Linked DNA regions of Martelella mediterranea DSM 17316. The protein of the gene in region 2 interacts with the protein of the main gene of each other region in a pairwise test. Links are inferred from orthologs where the notes say so. Each region holds a gene or a part of one and is shown on either strand. Other genes may lie near its edges. The genes, in order: Mame_RS15040 and grpE.

What was found.
Region 1: the proteins of grpE (region 2) and Mame_RS15040 interact in binary tests that used the Escherichia coli proteins (3 or more experiments, as listed by UniProt). The link is inferred for Martelella mediterranea DSM 17316 from one-to-one orthologs.

What each region holds. Positions count from the first base shown.
Region 1 is NZ_CP020330.1:3,217,333-3,220,583, forward strand. What follows is about bases 169-3,104. They hold Mame_RS15040 (Nramp family divalent metal transporter), read left to right. Parts: upstream 169-947; coding sequence 948-2,261; downstream 2,262-3,104. Other genes in these bases: Mame_RS27140 (DUF1127 domain-containing protein), read left to right, coding at 169-282; mntR (manganese-binding transcriptional regulator MntR), read right to left, coding at 299-751; Mame_RS15045 (TetR/AcrR family transcriptional regulator), read right to left, coding at 2,266-2,829. Also shown: Mame_RS15025 (ISAs1 family transposase), read left to right, coding at 1-79; more of Mame_RS27140, read left to right, coding at 139-168. UniProt on the Escherichia coli protein: H(+)-stimulated, divalent metal cation uptake system. Involved in manganese and iron uptake. Can also transport cadmium, cobalt, zinc and to a lesser extent nickel and copper. Involved in response to reactive oxygen.
Region 2 is NZ_CP020330.1:4,220,168-4,223,446, reverse strand. The notes cover bases 84-3,047. They hold grpE (nucleotide exchange factor GrpE), read left to right. Parts: upstream 84-1,231; coding sequence 1,232-1,864; downstream 1,865-3,047. Other genes in these bases: ptsN (PTS IIA-like nitrogen regulatory protein PtsN), read right to left, coding at 2,645-3,047; Mame_RS19680 (hypothetical protein), read right to left, coding at 1,926-2,408; hrcA (heat-inducible transcriptional repressor HrcA), read left to right, coding at 84-1,134. Outside these bases: more of hrcA, read left to right, coding at 46-83; more of ptsN, read right to left, coding at 3,048-3,109; hpf (ribosome hibernation-promoting factor, HPF/YfiA family), read right to left, coding at 3,166-3,279. UniProt on the Escherichia coli protein: Participates actively in the response to hyperosmotic and heat shock by preventing the aggregation of stress-denatured proteins, in association with DnaK and GrpE. It is the nucleotide exchange factor for DnaK and may function as a thermosensor.

The DNA.
Region 1 (3,251 bases), 1.0 Mb from region 2 along the record:
GGCGTCCATCCGGCGCAAAATGAAAAAAGCCGGATGGGACGATACCTTCCTAATCTCAATGATCGCTCATATGCGATAGCCCTGGCCCCGGCCCGGAGCCTTGCCCGCTTCAGCGCCATCCGCCGCGCCGCCGGGCTTATGATCCACACCCTGTTCATTCGCTGGCCGCAGCGGCGGCGCCAGCGGATGGATCTGCTTGAACTATCGGACGACCACCTGAAGGATATCGGCGTCACGCCGGCGGAGGCCCGCAGGGAAGCCGGCCGGCCATTCTGGGACTGAGCAGCCCGCGACACCCTCAGTCTTTCGGCCGCTCGCCCTCGGCCTTTGCGGCCAGAAAGGCCGCAAAGGCCCTCAACGTATCTTCGGAGACATGGTGTTCTATGCCCTCGGCATCGAGTTCGGCCGCTTCCGCCGGCACACCGATGGCCAGCAGCAGATCGTGCACGATCCGGTGGCGTTGCCGCGCCTTTTCGGCCATCGCCTCGCCCGCCGGCGTCAGGAACACGCCGCGATAGGGGCGCGAGGTCGCAAGCCCCTCGCGTTTCAGCCGCGCCACCGCCTTGGTGGCCGTCGGGTGGGCGACCCCCATGGAACGGGCGATATCGGCGATCCGCGCCTCGCCGTGTTCGGCCATCAGCTCGGCGATCAGCTCGGTATAGTCTTCCAGAAGCGCGCTGGCGCGCTCGGACCGCGCCTTGGAGAACCGGTCGGCGGCGTCGCAATCGGATGGTTTTTGATCGTCGCTCACCGGTCGCTCCCTGAATTGCAGGATCAATCTGTAGCCGAGGGTAAATTGTTGTCGTGTTCTTGTATCCGGTGGCGGCTGACAAGGCAAATCACCATTGGCGGATGGCCTTGATCGCGCCATGATAACGACGATTGACAAAAGTGTAGCCTAGGCTATATTTTTAATAATTCCAAACTCGTCCAACATGTCTCGCCCCATGACTGATCTGAAAACCAAGCGCCGCTCGCTCACGGACAGGACCAATACGGCCATCGAGCAAGCGCTCGCCTCCGGGCGGGTGCGGCCGAAATCGGCCCTGCTTTTTGTCGGCCCGGCAGTGATCGCCGCGATCGCCTATGTCGATCCCGGCAATTACGCGACCAATATCCAGGCCGGCGCGGGCTATGGCTATACCCTGCTCTGGGTGGTGCTGTTCGCCAATCTGGTCGCCATGCTGTTTCAGGCGCTGTCGGCCAAGCTCGGCATCGTGACCGGGCGGAATCTAGCCGAAGTCTGTCGCGATGAATTTTCGAAACCGGTCGTTATCCTGCTCTGGATCGTCAGCGAGATCGCGGCGATGGCGACCGATCTGGCCGAATTCCTCGGCGGGGCGATCGGGCTTGCGCTGCTGTTCAACATGCCGCTGATGGCTGGCATGGGCGTCACCGCCGTCGTCACCTACGGCATTCTGCTGTTCGAGCGGCGCGGATTCCGGCCGATGGAGCTGATCATCGGTTCCATGATCGGGGTGATCGGGCTTTGCTACATCATCGAGCTTTTCATCGCGCCCGTGGCCTGGGGCGAGGCGACGACGGGCCTTTTTCGCCCAGCCATTCCCGATGCCACGGCGCTGGCGATTGCCGTCGGCATTATCGGCGCCACCGTCATGCCGCATGCAGTCTACCTCCATTCCGGCCTCACCCAGCACCGGGTTGCGGTCAAGAACGAGACCGAACGCCGGCGGGTGCTGCGGTTTTCCAATATCGAAGTGGTGGCGGCGCTCGCGGTGGCGGGCGTCGTCAACATGGCGATGGTGATGATGGCCGCGGGGGCGTTTCACAAGGGCCACAGCGAGGTCGCCGAAATCGAGACCGCCTACCATATGCTCACGCCCCTGCTCGGCGGCGCTGCGGCAGCCGTCTTCCTGATCTCGCTGATCGCATCGGGCATTTCCAGCTCCGTTGTCGGCACCATGGCGGGGCAGATGATCATGCAGGGTTTCGTCGGCTTCCGGATCCCGATCTGGCTGCGCCGTCTGATTACCATGCTGCCGGCCTTCGTGGTCGTTGCCCTTGGCGTCAACGCAACCCAGGCGCTGGTCGTCAGCCAGATCATCCTTTCGATCGCGCTGCCGGTGCCGATGATCTCGCTGGTGATCTTCACCCGCAATCGCAAGATCATGGGCGAGTATGCCAATGGCCGCCTCGTCGGCGCGCTCGCCATCCTCGCCGCGATCGCCGTGCTCAGCCTCAACTTCGTCCTGCTCGCCCAGACCTTCGGCGTGCCGATCCCGGGGCTGGCGGCCGGGTGAGGCCTTAAAGCCCGTTGATCCACATCTTCAGCCGCGCGCCTTCGCGCGCCAGAAGCTCGGGGTTGCGGGCGTTCTGCGCCAACAACGAACCCCCTTGCAGCGATGACTGCAGTTGCAGCGCCAGCGCCTCGACATCATCGCTGTGCCCCATCTCTCCAAACTGTTCGGCCATCCATTCCATTGGAGCGGCCAGCAGCGGAAAGGCTTCCACCGCCGCCTTGTCGCCGGCCTTCAGAAGCTCGGCGCTCAACGAACCCGCGGGGCAGCCTCTCAAGGCGATCTCCCCGGCATTGCCGACGGTCTTGTTGACGAAAGCGACGAGCCGGGCCTTGGGCGATGGCAATGCGGCCAGTTCCGCCTTGAGGCTTTCGAACTGGCCCTTATGGTGGTCGAGGATCGCGGTGGCGATGTCGTCCTTGGTCTTGAAGTAATAATAGACATTGCCGAGGGGCACGCCGGATTCCCGCGCGATGTCGGCGATCGTCGTGCGGGTATAGCCCTGCCGGTAGGCGAGATTGACCGCCGCCTCCACCAGCCGTTCGCGTTTTCCCATGTCCTTCCTGCTCATAAGTCTTTCCTACTTACTCCAGCCTCACCCTGCGGTGTTGTTTCCGCTCTGGCTCATATGAGCCCTCAACCTGCCTGCCAAGCCGACTGTGTTCCAATCGGCGACGGCTCAAACTTATGAGTTGAGTAACTAACTTATATAAGTTGGTCAACTCACTAATACATTGACGCAAGAGGATGCGACCGCCCTCTCCCCCCCCCCTATTCGACGTCATCCTCGGGCTCGACCCGAGGATCGAGGCAGCGCGCGTCAAAATCGACGGCTGTGGTGGCTCGCTTACGGGCGACATGAGGTAAAGCGTGCAGATACTGGCGCAGCAGGCGTGCTTGAATGCTCGCGTCAAGCACGAGCATGACCCATCGAAAGATAACGATTCAGCAAGACATCATGGCCACATCGCAGAGGCACCGCGCCACACGGGA
Region 2 (3,279 bases):
CACTATATTAGGCGGGAAGCTTTCTCACGTTTCGGCAAAGAGTGCATGACCACAAATCGCAAAGCAAAGGTTGATATGCCCGCCATCTCGCTCGATGACCGTTCGCGCGAGGTCTTCCGCCGGATTGTCGAAACCTATCTGGAGAGCGGCGAGCCGCTCGGCTCGCGCAACCTGTCGCGGCTTCTGCCGATGTCGCTGTCGCCGGCCTCGGTGCGCAACGTCATGAGCGATCTGGAGGAACTCGGCCTCATCTACGCGCCCCACATCAGCGCCGGACGGCTGCCGACCGAAAGCGGCCTGCGCTTCTTCGTCGACGCCTACATGCAGATCGGCGATCTGGCCGAGGGCGAGCGCGCGGAAATCGAGCGCCAGATGGGCCGCGTTGGCAGCGGCCAGCCGGTGGAGACGCTGCTGGACGAGGCGAGCCAGATGCTTTCCGGCATGTCGCGCGGGGCGGGACTGGTGATGACCTCCAAGAGCGACACCGTTCTGAAACATGTCGAATTCATCCGGCTGGAGCCGACCAAGGCGCTGGCCGTGCTGGTGGGCGAGCACAACCAGGTCGAAAACCGGATCATCGATCTGCCGGCCGGCACCACCTCGTCGCAACTGACGGCGGCGGCGAATTTCCTGAACGCGCATCTCAACGGCCAGACCCTGCCGGAGCTGAAATCCGTGCTGACTCGGCTGAAGGATCGTGTGCGTCAGGAACTGGACCAGCTGTCGCAGGATCTCGTGGGGCGCGGGCTTGCCGTGTGGTCGGGAAGCGCCGAGGACGGCAATCCGGGGCGGCTGATCGTGCGCGGGCGTGCCAACCTGCTGGAAGGGGTGGCCGATGCCGCGGATATCGACCGGTTGCGCATGCTGTTCGACGACCTTGAAAAGAAGGACAGCCTGATCGAGCTGATCAATCTCGCCGAAAGCGGCTCGGGTGTCAGGATTTTCATCGGCTCGGAAAACAAGCTGTTTTCGCTGTCGGGCTCGTCGCTGGTGGTCGCGCCCTATCGCGACAGCGACAATCAGGTCGTCGGCGCGGTCGGCGTGATCGGACCGACCCGCCTTAATTATGCCCGGGTGGTGCCGATGGTGGATTATACCGCGCATCTGCTGTCGCGGCTTTCCAGCACGCGCTGATCGCGACGACCCCATATCAGCCCTTGATTTTTCAAGGCTGAACCTCGATATCGGGGCTCAAGAAATTCACCATTGAAATGAAATCTGCGGAGACGTCATGACCGACGAGACCAAGAAAAACGGAACTGACGAACAAATCAAGGAAACGGTGCTCGATCTCGAAGCCGAGATGGATGCTGCGGCCGCCGAGGATATCGCCGAGGAGGCTCAGCCCGAGCCCGATCCGCTTGAAGTCCTGAAGGCCGAGAACGAAAAGCAGCGCGACCAGCTTCTGCGCCTTGCCGCCGAAATGGAGAACCTGCGCCGCCGCACCGCCCGCGACGTCAAGGACGCCAAGGCCTATGCCGTGACCGCGTTCGCGCGCGACATGCTCGGCGTTTCCGACAATCTGCGCCGCGCGCTGGATGCGATCCCGGAAGACAAGCGCACCGAGGAGATCAAGGGCTTCATCGAGGGCGTCGAGATGACCGAACGCTCGATGCTGTCAGGCCTCGAACGCCACGGCGTGAAGAAAATCGAGGCCGAGGGCGCGCGCTTCGACCCCAATATCCATCAGGCGATGTTCGAGGTTCCGAACCCCGAAATCCCCGCAAACACGGTGGTTCAAGTGGTGCAGGCCGGCTACATGATCGGCGAGCGCGTTCTGCGCCCGGCCATGGTCGGCGTCTCCAAGGGTGGCCCGAAGCCGGAAGCGGCCCAGCCGGCCGACGAAGCGCCGAAGGACGAGTGATTGACGGAAGCGCGGGGGATGACTGCTTTGCCTTCGTGGAGCAGAAGCTCTCCCCGCGGGATCAGGGCGCCTGGATAAAGATCACGCCTTCTCTTTCTGGTCCGTCAAACAATATGATGATGACCTCCTCCCTATTGGTGGAATAGTAAAGTCCCGGATGTTCCTCGAAAAGTATGGAATTGGCGTCATCGGTCATGTCTCGCAGACATTGCTTTCCGTCCAGGACGGTCATTGCAAGGCCGAGCACCGGCTCTTTGCTCTGTTTTTCGACGAAATCCCCGAGAGAAGGTTGCCATGTCCATCCTTTGGAACCATCCGGGTTGAGGGATGTGGCAGGCGCATCAGTCACCCCCTTCACAGGGTACCTGAACAACGCGACTGTTGGTCCGAGTCCCAGGAAACTGTAGCAGGTTGAAAGTACTTCGGGCTCTGCGCCTTCAGGCAGGGCCTCGGCTAAAATTCGCAGCAGTCCATCCTCGACCTGCCGGCCACATCCTGCAAACGCGAGAAACGAGAGCATGAGTGCAAAGTGATAACGTTTCATGCTGTCCCGCCTCATGGTCTTGTCCGGCTCGAAGCCGACAGGACTCTATAATTGCCGAGCGGTGCGACGTTTTAACAGCGGCTTCACAAAGAAGCCGCCGCGACACCTCGGTTATGGAAATAAACTTCGAGCACGATGTGGCTTTTTTCGGGTTGGCGCGAGGTGAATGTATAGAATTGCGTGCGGGTGGGTAAAGGCTCTCTATGCTCAGAAAAAGAGCGGCAAAAGGCTTTATCTCACGCTGCCGAGGAATCGGGGTCCGAATTCAAAAACGCGTAGATCGCGCTGTCGCTGTCGGAAGCGCGCAGCTTGCGGGTGAGCTCCTGGTCGCGCAAGAGGCGGGCGACGCGTGAGAGCGCTTTCAGGTGGTCCGCGCCGGCGCCTTCCGGGGCCAGCAGCAGAAAGGCGAGGTCGACGGGCTGGTCGTCGAGCGCGTCGAAATTGACGGGATGCTGAAGCCTGGCGAACACGCCGGCAATGTGGTCGAGCTTCGGCAGCTTGCCGTGCGGAATGGCGATGCCGTTGCCGACGCCGGTGGACCCCAGACGCTCGCGCTGCAGAACCACGTCGAAGATTTCACGCTCCGGTATACCGGTCACGGCTTCCGCGCGGGCGGCGAGTTCCTGCAGCAATTGCTTCTTGGAATTGGCCTTGAGGGCGGGGATGATCGCTTCCTGTTTCAGCAGGTCGTCGAGTGCCATGTCCTGGTATCCTGGCGTGAAAAGCGGACGCCATGCGGCGCCCGCCGGTTTGAGGGTCAGCCCTGAATGCCGGCTGTGTCGATCCAGCCGATATTGCCATCCGGGCGGCGATAAACGATGTTCAGCGTCTTGTTGTCCGGGTTGCGGAACAACATCAGCGGCTTGTCGGT